DNA from 4 places in the Micromonospora sp. NPDC049645 genome. Region 2 is predicted to be linked to each of the others. Evidence: riboswitches for the same ligand, from Rfam matches in the RefSeq annotation. Region 2 holds a riboswitch; each other region holds the start of a gene.
The links. Region 2 has a riboswitch for cobalamin ahead of cobN (cobaltochelatase subunit CobN). Riboswitches for the same ligand answer to the same signal wherever they lie in the genome.
Positions count from the first base shown of each region.

Region 1: another riboswitch for cobalamin. It lies ahead of bluB (5,6-dimethylbenzimidazole synthase); the one in region 2 lies ahead of cobN (cobaltochelatase subunit CobN).
Region 3: another riboswitch for cobalamin. It lies ahead of AB0J33_RS25845 (CbtB domain-containing protein); the one in region 2 lies ahead of cobN (cobaltochelatase subunit CobN).
Region 4: another riboswitch for cobalamin. It lies ahead of AB0J33_RS25880 (ribonucleoside-diphosphate reductase subunit alpha); the one in region 2 lies ahead of cobN (cobaltochelatase subunit CobN).

Region 1 is NZ_JBFAOI010000010.1:37,185-41,189, forward strand. Features, by position in the region: gene AB0J33_RS22020 (lysophospholipid acyltransferase family protein) at 38-694, opposite strand; gene AB0J33_RS22025 (TetR/AcrR family transcriptional regulator) at 691-1,272, opposite strand; cobalamin riboswitch at 1,368-1,568, shown strand; gene bluB (5,6-dimethylbenzimidazole synthase) at 1,598-2,227, shown strand; gene AB0J33_RS22035 (thiamine pyrophosphate-binding protein) at 2,285-3,946, opposite strand; gene AB0J33_RS22040 (cyclase family protein) at 3,959-4,005, opposite strand, start outside.
Region 2 is NZ_JBFAOI010000005.1:258,408-262,412, forward strand. Features, by position in the region: gene AB0J33_RS14810 (inositol monophosphatase family protein) at 1-364, opposite strand, end outside; gene AB0J33_RS14815 (DUF5919 domain-containing protein) at 361-1,254, opposite strand; gene AB0J33_RS14820 (hypothetical protein) at 1,408-1,680, shown strand; cobalamin riboswitch at 1,833-1,962, shown strand; gene cobN (cobaltochelatase subunit CobN) at 2,241-4,005, shown strand, end outside.
Region 3 is NZ_JBFAOI010000014.1:99,262-103,266, reverse strand. Features, by position in the region: gene AB0J33_RS25855 (ABC transporter permease) at 1-255, opposite strand, end outside; gene AB0J33_RS25850 (amidohydrolase family protein) at 577-1,455, opposite strand; cobalamin riboswitch at 1,788-1,940, shown strand; gene AB0J33_RS25845 (CbtB domain-containing protein) at 1,975-2,178, shown strand; gene AB0J33_RS25840 (CbtA family protein) at 2,169-2,939, shown strand; gene AB0J33_RS25835 (histidine phosphatase family protein) at 2,936-3,526, shown strand; gene AB0J33_RS25830 (MFS transporter) at 3,609-4,005, opposite strand, start outside.
Region 4 is NZ_JBFAOI010000014.1:107,706-111,710, reverse strand. Features, by position in the region: gene AB0J33_RS25885 (ribonucleotide-diphosphate reductase subunit beta) at 1-343, opposite strand, end outside; gene AB0J33_RS25880 (ribonucleoside-diphosphate reductase subunit alpha) at 400-2,742, opposite strand; cobalamin riboswitch at 2,935-3,152, opposite strand; gene AB0J33_RS25875 (L-fuconate dehydratase) at 3,583-4,005, shown strand, end outside.

The DNA.
Region 1 (4,005 bases), on a different contig from region 2:
GGCGGCTCGCCTGCCTCGGCCGGCAGACGTGTCGCGGTCAGGTCCGGGCGTAGCGCGGCACGTACTCCTGGCCGCTGAGGGACTGGATGGTGGCCATCAGGGTGTCGGTGAGGCGGCGGACGTCCGCGGGCGCGTCGATCCGCACCGGGATCGCCGGCCCGAAGGTGATGCTGATCGGGTGGCGTCGGGGAAGGCGGGCACCGGGCGGACGTACGCGGTCGGTGCCGCGGATGCCGACCGGAATGATCGGGACGCCGGCCTGGTGGGCGAGGCGGACCGTGCCGGTGCGACCACGGTAGAGGCGGCCGTCGGGAGAACGCGTGCCCTCGGGGAAGATGGCGACCAGGCCGCCGGAGCGGAGTACGGGGATGGCGGCGTCGAACGCCGAGAGGACCGCGCGGCCGCCGCCCCGCTCGACCGGAATGGCGCCCAGGCCGGTGACCGCCCGCCGGGTGAGGTGACCGAGGGGCCCCGGAGAGCGGAAGTACTCGGCCTTGGCCCAGAAGGCGACGTGTCGGGGGGTCAGGATTCCGAGGAACAACTGGTCGGCGATCGACAGGTGGTTGGCGGCCAGGATCGCGCCTCCGGATTCGGGGAGGTGACCGAGGCCGGTGACGGTGGGACGCCAGGAGTGGCGGAGGTATCGGCCGATGGTGCGCTGGGCCACTGCGTACAGGGGTGGGGTCTCGGTCATGCGGCGGGTCCAAGGTGGGCGGTGAGGGTGGCGTCGAGGAGGACGTCGGGATCGGTGGCGCCGGTTGCGAGGGTGAGACTGCCCCAGTTCCACAGTTGGGCGAGGCCGTGCAGGTTGGCCCAGAGTGCTGCGGCGACGACCTCGGCTGGTGGCTCGGGCTCGGGCCGGGCCTGCGCGACCAGGTCGGTGAGGAGGCGGAACAGCGGCAGGCTGAGCTCGCGCAGTCCCAGGTGGCCGCTCTCCAGCAGGTCGTGGCGAAACATCAGCTCGTATCGGCCGCGGCGGGTGGCGGCGAAGTCGAGGTAAACCCGGGCGAGCGCGGCAAGCCGGGCGCGTGGGTGGTCGCCAGTCGTCCCGGTCAGGGTGGAGTTCGCCCGGGCGGCGAGGTCGGTGAAGCCGTCGCGGGCGATCGCCGACAGCAACTCCAGGTGGGTGGGAAAGTAGCGGCGCGGCGCGCCGTGCGAGACGCCGGCGTGTCGGGCGATCTCTCGCAGCGACACCCGGGACGGACCCTCGTTGTCGAGCAGTTCGCCACCGACCCGGATGAGGCGTTCGCGGAGACCCTCGTCAGCGTGCACAGACGCTGTCTACCAGAGGTGAGTAGACAACGTCTACCCTGCTGCTGCCGGTCGCCACGTCGTCCCGGGTTCGTCCGGGGCCGCTATGGTCTGCGGTGGCACAAACGTTGCGAGGTGCCCCGCGCGAGTGGGGAGAATCGGGAAGCCGGTGTGAATCCGGCACGGGCCCGCCGCGGTGACCGGGGAGCTGCCACCCACGCGTACCAGACGCAGCCACTGGCCCTGAGGGGCTGGGAAGGCGGGTGACCAGCGTAGATCCGGGAGTCCGAAGACCGGCCTCGCGTCATGGGCCCCGTGAGGGGCACGAGCGCAGCGGGAGCCTGCCTTGAACACCGGACTCTACGAGACCATCCACCGCCGCCGGGACGTACGGGCCCAGTTCACCGGGGCGCCGATCCCCGACGAGACGTTGCAGAGGATCCTCACGGCGGCGCACGCCGCGCCGAGCGTCGGTCTCTCCCAGCCCTGGGACTTCATCCTGGTCCGCGATCCGCAGCTGCGGCAGGAGTTCCACCGGCACGTGGAACAGGAGAGAGACACCTTCGCGGCCACCCTCGACGCCGCGGCGGCGGAGCGCTTCGCCCGGATCAAGATCGATGGTGTACGCGAGTCGACGGTGTCGGTCGTGGTCACCTACGACCCCGAGCGGGGCGGACCGGCCGTGCTCGGCCGTCACGCGATCGCCGACGCCGGCCTCTACTCGGTCTGTCTGGCGATCCAGAACCTGTGGCTGGCCGCGACCGCCGAGCAGCTCGGCGTTGGTTGGGTCTCGTTCTACCGGGAGCCGTTCCTACGCGACCTGCTCGCCATCCCGGCCAGCATCCGCCCCGTGGCGTGGCTCTGCGTCGGCCCGGTCACCCATCTGGAGCAGACGCCGGACCTGGAACGGCACGGCTGGCGCCAGCGACGCCCGCTGTCGTCGGTGATCCACCACGATCGGTGGACAACCGGGTGACCGGGTGACCGGGTGACTGGCGCGGCGCAGCCGGCGGACCGTACCCGTCGGCGGAGTTCAGTGGCCACGGAACGCCTCCTCAAGCCACCACGAGCCGCGCGCGGCGGACACCTTGGCGTCGACCACCATCGGCCGCGTCCGGGGTCCCGCGAGCCACGTGCGTAGCGGTCCGAGATCGTCCACGGTCCGCACGGTCACCCCGTCGCAGCCGTAACCACGGGCGATGGCGGCCAGGTCGGTCTCGGGGAAGGTGACCGTCTCCAACGGGTGCCCGTCCGGGCCGAAGTGGTGCACCTCGGCGCCGTACGCCGCGTCGTCGTAGATCACCACGAGCAGGGGTAGCGCCAGGCGGACGGCGGTGACCAGCTCGGTCGCGGACATGACGAAGCCACCGTCGCCGAGCGCGGCGACGGTGAGCCGGTCCGGCCGGGCCACCGCCGCGCCGAGCGCACTGGCCAGGCCGAGCCCGACCGACTGGAACGCCTGCGTGAAGCAGAATCCGGCCACGTCCGGCACGTCGAGCCACATCGACGGGTAGCCCATGAAGTTGCCGGAGTCGACCGCCACCGTCCGGTCGGGCGGCAGCAGGTCGTCCAATGCGGCGGAGAGCGTCCTCGGGTCGATTCTCGCCGGGGCGTCGGCCCGCGCCGGGGCGCTCTCGTCCCGGTACGGGACCGTCCGCCACCGGCCGTGGTCGCGGATCCGTTGCGCCAGCTCCGGCGTACGCCAGCCGCCGGCCCCGCCGCCCGCGGGCCCCCTGCGGGCGGCGGCGCCCAGTCGCGCGAGCACCTCCTCGGCGACCGCCGCCACCTCGCCGGTCACCGCCACGTCCACCGGGCGGTTCACCCCGAACGCGGCCGGGTCGCGGTCCACCTGGACGACGACGGCCGAGGGCGCAATCAGTTCCCCGTGCCGGGTGGTCCACATGTTCAGCGTGCTGCCCCACGCGACGACCAGGTCCGCCGCGCCGATCAACTCGGCCGCGAGGGGGGTGGCAAAGCCGCCGGCCACATCGAGGTTCCACGGATTCCCGGCGAACAGTCCCTTCGCCGCGGCCGAGACCGCGAGCAGCGCGCCGCACGCGTCGGCGAGCCGGGTCAACGGTTCCCGGGCCGCGCGGGCACCCCGACCCGCGATGAAGACCGGTCGCCGTGCCGCCCCAAGCGCGGCCAGCAACGGCTCGACCTGCGGGGCGACCTCCGGGGGCGGCGCGACCGGGAGGGCCGGGCCGGACCATGCTTCGGTCACGGCGTGCTGCACCTCCAGCGGCAGGCCCAGCACCACCGTCGCGCCCCGGGCGGCGGCCCGGTACGCCGCGTCAGCGTCCTCGGCCGCGTGCGTCGCGCGTACCCGATGGAAGTCGGCCCCGACCGACGCGGCGAGCGCCGGCAGGTCGATGAAGAAGTTCGACCGCGGCGCGGTCGCCTCCGGGGCCAGGAGCAGCATCGGGGTACGACTCTTCGCGGCCTCGGTGAGGCCGGTCAGCGCGTTGGTGACGCCCGGACCCTGGTGCACCGACAGCAGCCCCACCGTCCCGGAGGTGCGGGCGTACCCGTCGGCCATGCTCGCCGCACCGCCCTCGTGGGCTGCCGCGACGAACCGGGCGCCGGCCGCCACCAGCGCGTTCGTGACATGGAAGTTGCCGCTGCCGACGACACCGAAGACGTACCGTGCGCCGTGGCCGTGCAACACCCGCCCGACCACCTCGGCTACCCGCATCGGCGACCTGGCCTACCGTTCGACAAGCGCGAGGACGCGGCACGGGCTGCCGGACCCGG
Region 2 (4,005 bases):
GAGTGCCGAGGAACGGAAGGTCGATGACGCCGAGGACAGCGTGGGTGGCGTGGATGAGCCCGAGGGAGATCGCGCACAGGGGCGAGCCGTGGACGAAGTTGACGGTGCCGTCAATGGGGTCGAGCGCCCAGGTGAGTGTGCTGGTGTCGCCACTGCTGCCGTACTCCTCGCCGAGGAATCCGATGTCAGGAGCTTTGGCGGCCAGATGCTCGCGGACCTCTCGCTCGATCGCGTAGTCCAACTCGGAAGCCATGTCGCGGTCACCCTTGAAGGTCAGCGCACCGGGCTGGAGTGTCCGCATCAGGTCGTGCGCCAGGTCGACGGCCTCCTTCGCGAGGGGAAGGAGACGGGCGTAGTCGGTCATAGCTGGCGGCTGCGATTCCAGAGTGAGCTGAACATCTCGTCGAAGATCGGGTAGAGGCCGGAGGTGCTCGCGTTGCGCTCGATGACCATGGTCGGGCAGTCGACGCCTCGCAGCTGCGGTAGGTAGTGCTGAACGACGCAGAGCCGGTCATCGATCAGAAGTAGGTTGGCGCGAATGGACTCGTCATAGACCCCGATGGCGAGGTTGTCTCGGGCACTGGCGGGGAGTCGGTCTCGAATGCGGCGGGTCAGGTTCTGGATGTTGAGTTCGGTGAGCGCGCTGAGTTGTCCGTCCGGGTAGTCGTCCTCACGCTCCTGCCGCCTGATTGCCGCACCGGCGGGATCGAGGAACAGGCACCGGAGGCGGGTGCCGGCGGCGAGGAGCTTCAGGAGGTGGTTGTCGGCGTACTGCTGACAAATGAGGTTGAGCGACAGGCCGGACGCCCGGATGTCCGTGGCATGGTCGAAGAGGACGTGCGGCGGCAGGTCCGCCACGAAAGCTGACCGGCTGGAATAGATCGCGGTGACATCGGCGCGCCTGTCCCGCAGAACCTTCGTGACCTGCGGGCCACTGGCGTCCCGTTCGGTCGGTGTCTGGTCGCGTTCGCCGAGCAGGAACGTCATCCGGGCGTGGCGTGGCATGGACAGGCCGGTGCAGATGCGGGCGAGGACGTCGATGCTGCTGACCCGGCGAGCACCGCTGGTGATTTCGCTGACCTGCGCCTGGCTGAGCCCGGTGGCGACACCCAGGGTGGTTTGGCTGACGTGGGTGGCTCGCTGGACGAGGCGGAATACCTGCGCGACATCGCGGGCGGCCAAGGCGTCGAGCATGTCGGTGCGGTCCCACAGCAGGTCGGAGATGGTAAGCGCGGCAGTTGTCCGGACGCTCACGGATGGCTCCCTTCCCGCTCAAGTGTGAGGGCCAGCTTATCCACTGACCGGATGGCCGCAGCGGGAGGTCATCCGGGGAGCGGAAGAAAGTCATCCGTCGAGGGATCACGGCCTGTGATGGATAGCGGCGGTTGCGGTGAGCAGGCTCATGGTGTGAGTCTTCGGTCCCGACCGCACCTACCCATGCGTCCCGCCTGGTTGTGCCGCAACTGCGCCGCCGCGTGGCCGTGCTCCCGCGCGCAACTCGATCTCGTCGCCGAGTTCTACGGCCACTCGCTGGCGCTGGCCCTGTACCTGACGTCCTGCATGAACGAGGCCATCCACGACTTGTACGAACTCGGCGGTCGCCCCGACCTTGCCGTGCTGCACGCGCGCTTCCTCGGCTGGCTGTCACTGACCCGCCGGCCGCGACGCCTTGAGGAGTAACCCAGGGCGGAGCCCTGCCGTCGGGGCGATGAGACAACCCTTGCGCGCCGATATTTCCGCAGGTCAATCTCGTGATCGCGGGTAGGTGACGCCGGGGCCTGCGTTGACCGGCGGCGCGCCGATGTGGCAGCATTCGCGGCCTGACGGCAGTGAAGGAAGTCGGTGCAATTCCGACGCGGTCCCGCCACTGTCACCGGGGAGCGATCCCCCCTCGTGAGTCACGGCCGTGTGTCTGCGGTTGGAAGGCCGGGGGAGAGCGTCGATCCGGAAGCCAGGATACTTCGGCCGTCGGGACGTACCCCAGGGCGTGGACACCCGAGGAGGACCCGATGACGCACGGCGTCTCATTCATCGACGAACATCGTCGTTTTGCGCTCCAGGCAGTGCGCTCCGAGGACACCGGCCACCGGCACCACTGAGCCGGGCGCCCGCCGCTGACCGACCCCGACGCCCGCGTCGGTGTGTCGTCCACCCGGGCCGTCGTACCGGCTGACGCATTACCCACCCGCATCGTTCCGGTCACCCGTGAGGGTTCGGGGCGTCACTTTCCGGAGCCTGCCGTGCGCATTCTGCTGCTCTCCACCGCCGACACCGACCTGCTGGCGGCCCGCGCCAGCGACGCCGACTACCGGTTGGCCAACCCCGCACGGGTCGCCGCCGACGAGGTGCCGGCCCTGCTCGACGGGGTCGCCCTCGTCGTCGTACGCCTGCTCGGCGGTCGGCAGGCGTGGCCCGACGGTCTCGACGCGGTGCTCGCCGCCGGTGTGCCGACGGTCGTGCTCGGCGGCGAGGCGCTGCCCGACGCCGAGCTGATGGCCATCTCCACCGTGCCGTCCGGGGTCGTCACCCAGGCGCTCGCGTACCTGGTGGAGGGTGGGCCGGATAACCTCGGGCAGCTGGCCCGTTTCCTCTCCGACACGGTGCTGCTCACCGGCGAGGGCTTCGCCCCGCCCTCAGCCACCCCGGCGTACGGCCTGCACGGTGAGCACGTCACGAATCCGGATCAGCCCACCGTGGGGATCGTGTTCTACCGGGCGCACGCCCTCGCCGGTAACACCGGGTTCGTCGACGTGCTGGCCGAGGCGGTACGGGCGGCCGGCGGCAACCCCCTGCCGATCTTCTGCGGCTCGCTGCGGGGGCTGACCGGCCACGCCGGCCCGCTCGAACTCTTCAGCCGCTGCGACGCCCTGCTGGTCACCGTGCTCGCGGCCGGCGGCGCGGTCGCCGCGGACGCCTCCGGGGGCGGCGACGAGGACGCCTGGGACGTCGGCGCCCTGGCCGCCCTGGAGGTGCCGATCATCCAGGCGCTCTGCCTGACCAGCACCCGCGCGCAGTGGGCCGACAGCGACGCCGGACTGTCCCCGTTGGACGCGGCGATGCAGGTGGCCATCCCCGAGTTCGACGGCCGGATCATCACCGTGCCGTTCTCGTTCAAGCAGATCGACGCGGACGGCCTCTCGATCTACGCCGCCGACCCCGAGCGGGCCGCCCGGGTCGCCGGGATCGCGGTGCGCCACGCCCGGCTGCGGTATGTGCCCAACCCCGACAAGCGGATCGCCGTGGTGCTCAGCTCGTACCCGACCAAGCACTCCCGGGTCGGCAACGCCGTGGGGTTGGACACCCCGGTCTCGGCGGTCCGGTTGTTCGCCGCGCTGGCCGAGGAGGGCTACGACCTGGGCGACGCGCCGCCACCCGCCGACGGGGACGCGCTGATCCACGCGCTGATCGCCGCCGGTGGTCACGATGTGGAGTGGCTCACCCCGGAGCAGTTGGCCGCGGCCGAGGCCCGGATACCGGGGCAGACGTACCGGCGCTGGTTCGACCAGATCCCGGCCGAGCTGCGCGAGCGGATGCGGCAGCACTGGGGTGAACCGCCCGGCGAGCTGTACACCGACGGCGGGGACATCGTGCTCGCCGGGCTGCGCTTCGGCAACGTGGTGCTGCTGATCCAGCCACCCCGCGGTTTCGGGGAGAACCCGATCGCCATCTACCACGACCCGGACCTGCCGCCCAGCCATCACTACCTGGCCGCGTACCGCTGGTTGAGCGCTCCCGTCGCGGACGGCGGCTTCGGCGCGGACGCCGTGGTGCACCTGGGCAAGCACGGCACCCTGGAGTGGCTGCCCGGCAAGGGTCTCGGCCTGGCCGCCGACTGCGCGCCCGACGCGGTCCTCGGCGACCTGCCGCTGGTCTACCCGTTCATCGTCAACGACCCCGGTGAGGGCACCCAGGCCAAGCGGCGGGCGCACGCAGTGGTCATCGACCACCTGGTCCCGCCGATGGCCCGCGCCGAGACCTACGGCGACCTGGCCAAACTGGAGCAGC
Region 3 (4,005 bases), on a different contig from region 2:
CGACAGGTCGATGCCCTTGGTGATGATGACCATCGTCTGCGCCGTGGCGATGATGGCGATCACCGCGGTCTGCGCCCCGATGTTGAACAGGTTGTCCGCGGTGAGGAAATACGGACTGGCGAAGGTCAACGCGATGAACAGGACGACGAGCGCGGTCGCGGCGGTCAGCTCGGAGACGGCATGGGAGATCCGTTCCCGGAACCAGTCGCTGAGTTCGCCGCGTTGCGTGCCGGCGGTTGCCTCGACGGTACTCATCGTCGGACCTGACCTCCCCAAGCGTGGCGCCGACACGCGACGGGGACCCGCCGACGAGCCAAGCACCTGCGAGCAACCGGACCCACTCGACGGGAAGGGCGGCGTCGTGCCCGCGCGGCCCACCAGATATAGGTCGGATGTTTCCCACGATCAGGCGTTACCTTGCCACGCATTCACGTATGTTGCCAAGGACTTGCGACCATGTTTTGTCATCGTTACCCGCGCACGCCCCGGCATCCGTCCGACCAGCGAACACCCACCGCAGCCCATCGCATGTTATCGATAACATGCTATGTCATCAGGTCGGAAGCCCTCGCGGCGTCACGACGCGGTCAGCCGGTACACCCTGCCTGCGGTCTGCCGCCAGATCGCCGCACGCTCGTGGTCGCTCAACGACCCCAGCAGGCCATCCAGGACGGTGACCCAGCGAACGTACGAGGTGGCGAGCAGGCAGACCGGCCAGTCCGAGCCGAACATCAGCCGGTCCGGGCCGAACACGTCGAGCGCGTGCTCGACGGCGGGCCGCAGGTCGGCCGTCGTCCAGAACCCGCCGTCCACCTCGGTCACCAGACCGGAGAGCTTCGCCGTCGTGTTGGGCTCGGCCGCGAGCGCCCGGAGGTCGCTGGGCCAGTCGCCGAGGTCGGCGCGCCCGAGCGGAGGCTTGCCGAGGTGGTCGAGAACGAACCGCACCTCGGGGAGGTCGCGGACGAGCCGGATGGCCGCCGGCAGCTGACGGGGGCGCACCAGCAGGTCGAAGGCGAGACCAGCGGCCCCCACGGCGGCGATGCCCCGCCGCACGTCGGGGCGGTCGAGATACGTCGGGTCGGGCTCGGACTGCACCAGGTGGCGGATCCCGACCAACCGCTCCCCGCCGCGCGCCGCCCTCAGCCGGTCGAGGCGACGGCCGACCTCGTCGGCGGTGAGGTCGACCCAGCCGACGACCCCGGCGATGAGTGGATCGTCAGCCGCGACGCCGAGCAGCTCGGGCGTCTCCGACCGCACCGCGACGGACTGTACGACCACCGTCTGGGTGACCCCGGCGACCCGGGCCGCCGGGGCGAGTTCGACGGGCGTGAAGTCGTCGTCGATCGCGGCCATGGTGTGCGGGTCGATCCAGGGCTGCGGGTGCCGCGCCCGGACCCAGAGGTGATGGTGCGCGTCGATGATCCCCGCTCGTCGCGCGGCTCCGCCAGCCGTCACCGGACCCCCGTCCTGGCGCTTCACGTCCACCCCACACCCCGCCCGGCACCGGGCCGACCGACGACGTCGACCCGGGCCCACAGAGCCAAACCCGCAGGTTGACCATGTTAGCGGTAACAGGCCAGTGGCAGCTCAAGGAACGCGCGCCCGCCGCGGGCAAAGCATCGAATCTTCATGAATTCACGGTTGTCGAGAGGGAACTTTCCGCTGCCGACGGCACCGCCAAAGCCGGCCATCGCCCAGGTCATCCCTTTGGTCTGACGAATCCGCCGGCAGCTGCGGGGCTGGCCCAGCGCCGGGCGGACGCCCACGGAGTACGGGACCCAGGGTTGACCGTCCGAGGCGGCACCGATACCGTCGACCCACTATCTGCGGCGACGCGAGGGAAGCCGGTGTGATTCCGGCGCGGTCGCGCCACTGTGAGCGGTTCCCACCTCAATGGGGGCCGCGAGCCAGGACGCTCGGTCGTCCGCAGCCTTGCGATGGGGACGCGTCATCCCTGGGGAGGTTCGTGTATTCATGTCTAGCTCCGCTTCCAGCCAGCCGGTGGTGCACCCCGCTGGCACCACCCGTCTGCTGTGGACCGTCCTGGCGACCGTCGCCGTGCTCGCCCTGCTGACGTACCTCGTCGCCTTCGACCAGGGTGCGGTGTCGCGCAGCGGGATGTACCTGCACGAGCTGATGCACGACGGTCGGCACCTGCTCGGTGTCCCGTGCCACTGAACACCACAAGCGCTCCCCCGTTCGTCGCCGTCCTCGTCCGTGGGCTGCTCGCCGGCCTGATCGCCGGCCTGCTCGCCGGCGCGTTCGCGTACGTCGCCGGTGAGCCGCACGTCGAGGCGGCCATCGCCATCGAGGACGCGGCGACGCACGCCGAGCCCGCCGCCGGCGCGCACGATCACGAGGACGCCCTGGTCAGTCGGACCGGCCAGCGTGGCGGCCTGTTCCTGGCCACCAGCCTGTTCGGCGCCGCGATGGGTGGCCTGCTGGCCACGGCGTACGTTCTGCTGTCCCGTCGGCGGCGTGGTGACGACGACGGGCGGGCCGGTCTGCTGCTGGCCGGCGCGGCGCTGCTCGGCGCGGTGATCGTGCCGTTTCTCAAGTACCCGGCGAACCCGCCGGCGGTCGGCGATCCGGCCACCATCAACCAGCGGACCGTCACCTACCTGCTGATGGTGGTGCTCGGCCTGGTGGCCGTGTGGGCCGGCACGCTGGGCTACCGGTCGGTCGGCGCCCAGGCGCCGCCGTGGCTGCGCGCCGCTGCGGCGGTGGGTGGGTTCCTGCTGGTCACGGCAGTGTCGTACGTGGTGATGCCCTCCTTTCAGGAGGTCCCCGCCGACTTTCCGGCGACCCTGCTGTGGAACTTCCGGCTGGCCTCACTCGGCACGCAGGTCGTGCTCTGGACGGGCATCGGTCTGCTGTTCGCGGCCCTGATGCACCACGAGCGGCGTCGCCGGGCCGCCACCGCGCTGCCGGGCACGTGACCGGCACCAGCCTCCAGCTGGTCGCCCACGCTCACACCACCGCCCTGCGCCGGGCCCATTTCGGCACGAGCGACGACAGCCTGGACGAGGGTGGCCGGCGTGCCGCCCTCGCCCGCACGGGCGCGGAGCGGCGTGGACCTCTCGGCGCGCACGACGTCTGCCTGTCCAGCCCGGCCGCAGCGGCCCGACAGACCGCGGACGCCCTCGGTCTGCTGCCGAGCGTCGAGGTGGCGTTGGCCGACTGCGACTACGGCGACTGGGCCGGCCGGTCGCTCGATGAGGTAGCCGTCACGCAGCCACGGGCATTGCACGACTGGCTGTCCGCGCCGGACTGCGCGCCGCACGGTGGTGAGTCCGTCGGTGCGGTGCGGGCTCGGGTGGGTCGCTGGTTGGACGACCAGCGCGGGGTCGGTCAACGGATCGTCGCGGTCACCCACCCACTGGTGATCCGGGTGGCGGTGGTCCATGCCCTCGATCTGCCGACGGCGACCTACCGGCGGGTGGACGTGGAGCCGTTGGCGGTCGTCCGGCTCACCGCCCAGGGCGGGCGCTGGCAACTGCGGTTCAGCACTGCGCGAGCGGGTTGAGGCACCGCCAACGACGCAGGCCGTGCCCACCAGGAGTGGATGGGCCCGGCCTGCGCGTGTTCGGCGGCTGTCAGCCGTCTCCTCAGTGGCGGTGGGGCAGGTGCAGCTCGACCGGCTCGGGCGGAAGGTCATCGACACCGGCGGCGACGGCCTGCTCGTGGCGGCGACGCGCCGAGGGCAGGGCGAGTGCCGCGAACACGGCCAGGACCGCGACGCCCGCGCACACCCAGAAGCCGGCGGTGAACGCCGCGTCCGTGGGCAGTCCCTGCGGGGTGCTGTTCGACGTGATGACGGCCGCGACGACCGCCGCGCCGATGCTGCTGCCGATGGTCCGGGCGATGGTGTTGACGCCGCTCGCCTCGCCGGTCTGCCCGGCCGGGACGCTCTCGATGATGGCGTTGGACATCGCCGCGAACGCCAGGCCGATGCCGGCGCCGGTGAGCACCCCGGAGAGCAGCACCTGCCAGGTCGCGCCGTGC
Region 4 (4,005 bases), on a different contig from region 2:
CGGGCACGTACGTGTCGAGCAGGTTGAGATAGAACTGGACGTGCACGGCCTCCTCGAACAGCTGCCGGGACAGGTAGAGGCGACCCTCGGGGCTGTTGACGTGCTGGTAGAGATTGAGCACCAGGTTGTTGGCGACGATCGTGTCGCCGGTGGCGAAGAACGCCACCAGGCGGCTGACCAGGTGCCGTTCGGCCGGCGACAGCTTGTCCAGGTCGGCGAGGTCGGCGTGCAGGTCGACCTCCTCGACCGTCCAGGTGTTGCGGATCGCGTCGCGGAACCGGTCGAAGAAGTGCGGGTAACGCATCGGACGGAGGGTGAGGTCCATCCCGGGGTCGAGCAGCATGTGCGCGGTCCTCGTGTCGGAGGTGTGGGTGTCGGCGGCGGGGTCGGCGGCGGGCGTCACTGGCAGGCCTCGCACGACTCGGGGTTCTCCAGCGAGCAGGCCAGCGCCTCCGCGTCGACAACGACGGGCGCGACGGCGCTGACGGCGACGGGCGCGACGGCGCTGACGGTGGCCTGCTGGATCCGGGTGGCGGGGCGCGAGCGCAGGTAGTAGGTGGTCTTCAGCCCGGCCTTCCAGGCGTACAGGTACATCGAGGAGAGCTTGCCGATGGTGGGCGAGGCGAGGAACAGGTTCAGCGACTGGGACTGGTCGATGAACGGGGCGCGGGCGGCGGCCAGGTCGATCAGCGCCCGCTGCGGCAGCTCCCAGGCGGTGCGGAACAACTCGCGTACGCCGGCCGGCAGCTCCGCGATGTCCTGCACCGACCCCTCGGCCCGCTTGATCGCCGAGCGAATCCGCTCGGTCCACAGACCACGGGCCTTCAGCTCACGTACCAGCGCGGTGTTGACCTGGAGGAACTCCCCCGACAGGGTCTCGCGCTTGAACAGGTTGGACACCTGCGGCTCGATGCACTCGTAGCACCCGGCGATCGAGGCGATGGTCGCGGTCGGCGCGACCGCCACCAGCAGGGAGTTGCGCAGCCCGTACGCCTCGACCCGCTCACGCAGCGCGTCCCACCGCGCGGTCTGCGTACCCTCGACACCCCACAGGTCGGGTTGCAGCTGGCCCCGCGCGGCCCGGGTCTGCGGGTACGCCGGGTGTGCCCCGAAGTCGCGAGCCAGGTCGGCGGAGGTCTCCAGCGCGGTCAGGTACAGCTCCTCGCTGATCCGGGTGGACAGCTCCCGGGCGGCTGGCGAGTCGAACGGCAGCCGCAGCGCGAAGAAGACGTCCTGGAGCCCCATCAGCCCGAGCCCGACCGGCCGCCAGCGGGGGTTGCTCGCCGCCGCCTGCGCGGTCGGGTAGTAGTTGATGTCGATGACCCGGTCGAGGAAGGTCACCGCCGTCCGCACCGTGGCGCGCAGCCGCTCCCAGTCGACTCCCCCGTCGGTGAGGTGGGCGGCGAGGTTCACCGAACCGAGGTTGCACACGGCGGTCTCGGCGTCGCTGGACACCTCGATGATCTCGGTGCAGAGGTTGGACAGGTGCACCACGTTGCCCGGCTCGGCGGTCTGGTTGCAGAGCCGGTTGGCGGCGTCCTTGAAGGTCATCCACCCGTTGCCGGTCTGGGCGAGGGTCCGCATCATCTTCCCGTACAGCTCCCGGGCCGGGACCTGCCGCACGTAGCGACCCTGCGCCTCGGCCTCCCGGTACGCGGCGTCGAACCGCTCCCCCCACAGGTCGGGTAGTTCGGGCACCGCGTGCGGGTCGAACAGCGACCACATCTCGTCGGCCTCGACCCGGCGCATGAACTCGTCCGGAATCCAGTTGGCCAGGTTGAGGTTGTGGGTGCGCCGGGCGTCCTCGCCGGTGTTGTCCCGCAGTTGCAGGAACTCCTCGATGTCCGGGTGCCACGGCTCCAGGTAGACGCAGGCCGCGCCCTTGCGCCGGCCGCCCTGGTTGACCGCGGCGACGCTCGCGTCCAGCGTCCGCAGCCACGGCACGATCCCGTTGGACTGCCCGTTGGTGCCCCGGATCAGCGCCCCCCGGGAGCGCACCCGGGAGTAGGCGATGCCGATGCCGCCGGCGAACTTGGACAGGTTGGCGACCTGGGCGTACCGCGCATAGATCGAGTCCAGTTCGTCGCGCGGCGAGTCGACCAGGTAGCAGGACGACATCTGGGTGTGCCGGGTGCCGGAGTTGAACAAGGTCGGTGAGCTGGGCAGGTAGGCGAGGCTGGACATCAGCCGGTAGAAGTCGACCGCCTCGTCCGCCGTCCGGGACAGACCGCAGGCCACCCGCAGCAGCCAGTACTGCGGAGTTTCCAGCACCAGTCGGCTGGTGGGGTGGCGCAGCAGGTAGCGGTCGTACACCGTGCGCAGGCCGAAGTACTCGAACCGGCGGTCGCCGTCCGGGTCGACGGCGGCGTCGAGCGTCGCGGCGTGTGCGGCGACGAACGCGGCGGTGTCGTCGCCGATCAGACCCTCGGCGTGACCGACCCGGATCGCCGTGCTGAACGAGGTGGTGCCCTGTCGACGTACCTCCTTGTCGACGTAGCCGGCCAGCAGCCGCGCGGCGAGGCGCGAGTACTGGGGCTCCTCCCCGATCATCTCGGCCGCGGTCTGGATGGACAGCCGGTCCAGCTCGGCCGTCGTCGCGCCGTCGTACAGGCCGCTGATCGTGCGGGTGGCCACCCGCATCGGGTCGACATCGGTCAGGTCGTCGGCCCACCGCTCGACCGCCCGGACGATCTTGTTCACGTCCACGGGTTCGGTGTCGCCGTCGCGCTTGCGGACCTGCATCGGCGTGCGCCGCAGGGCCGCGTCGCCGCTGGTCGGGACTACCTCGGTGACTGTCACCACTCGCTCCTCGGAGTTCGAGACCTGGTGGTCCGGACGCGAGGGGACAGACACCGGCGGACGCCACGCCAGCCAGGCGTGGGTCCAGGTGGCGTCGGCCGTCCCACGCGGCTTCGGACCGCCGCCCACCCGGGTGCGGGTACGCGGCGCGCTGGCAGGTCTTCGGACTCGTGGGCACGACCGGGGTCGCCGGTCTCCTACTGGCCGTCGCTTCCCAGGCCGAGGGGTGGCCCAGTGCTGATGACGGCGGTCGTTCCCACTCACCGCTGCGGGACAGTCCCGGATTTCCACCGGGTTCCCTGTTGCCTCGACCGCGCCGGATGAGCGGCCGAACCAGCTGCGCTCGACACCATATATAGGGACGCAGCCGTTGTCACACCCCACATGTCGGTCTCGGGCGTGTCGGCGGTCGGTTGGTGATGACGATCACCCGAGCCATCGACCCGGCGCGACCCGACCGCGGCCGGGCCGCGGAGACGGGCTTCCCGGCCGGTTTGGACAGTGGACAGAGATGTGACGTATCGAGGTGGCAGCACCGCATACCGGACGCATATGCCACCGTCAATGCTCTCTTACTCGCGTAGAACATCTAATCTTCGGCGACCTCGTTCCCGCGCACTCGGCCGGTCAATTGCCACCACGGCCGGCAAGGCGGATTACCCCGGTGCCAGAAACATCATATGACTATGGGTCCGTGGTGATCGACATCGTTGACGGGCCGAAGCGGCCCTCCGTATACTCCCAGTGATCATCTGATCTTTGGTCGAGCCGGGCGAGGAGCGCATGCCGCAGATCACTGCTGTCACCGTGCAGGACGTCCGCTTCCCCACCTCCCTGACCGCCGACGGCTCCGACGCGATGAACAAGGACGGCGACTACTCCGCGGCCTACGTCGTCCTGCACACCGACGGCGTCGACAGCGTGGGCGCGCCGCTGGAGGGCCACGGCCTGACCTTCACCATCGGTCGAGGCAACGACATCGTCGTGGCGGCGGCGGTCCACCAGGCACAGCGCCTCGTGGGCCTGGACGTGGCGACCATGGCGGCGGACATGGGCGCCCTCTACCGCCTGCTCACCTCCGACTCCCAACTGCGGTGGCTCGGCCCGGAGAAGGGCGTGGTCCACCTGTCGCTGGCGGCCGTGTTGAACGCGTCGTGGGACCTGGTCGCGCGGGCCGCCGACAAGCCGCTGTGGCGGCTGCTCGTC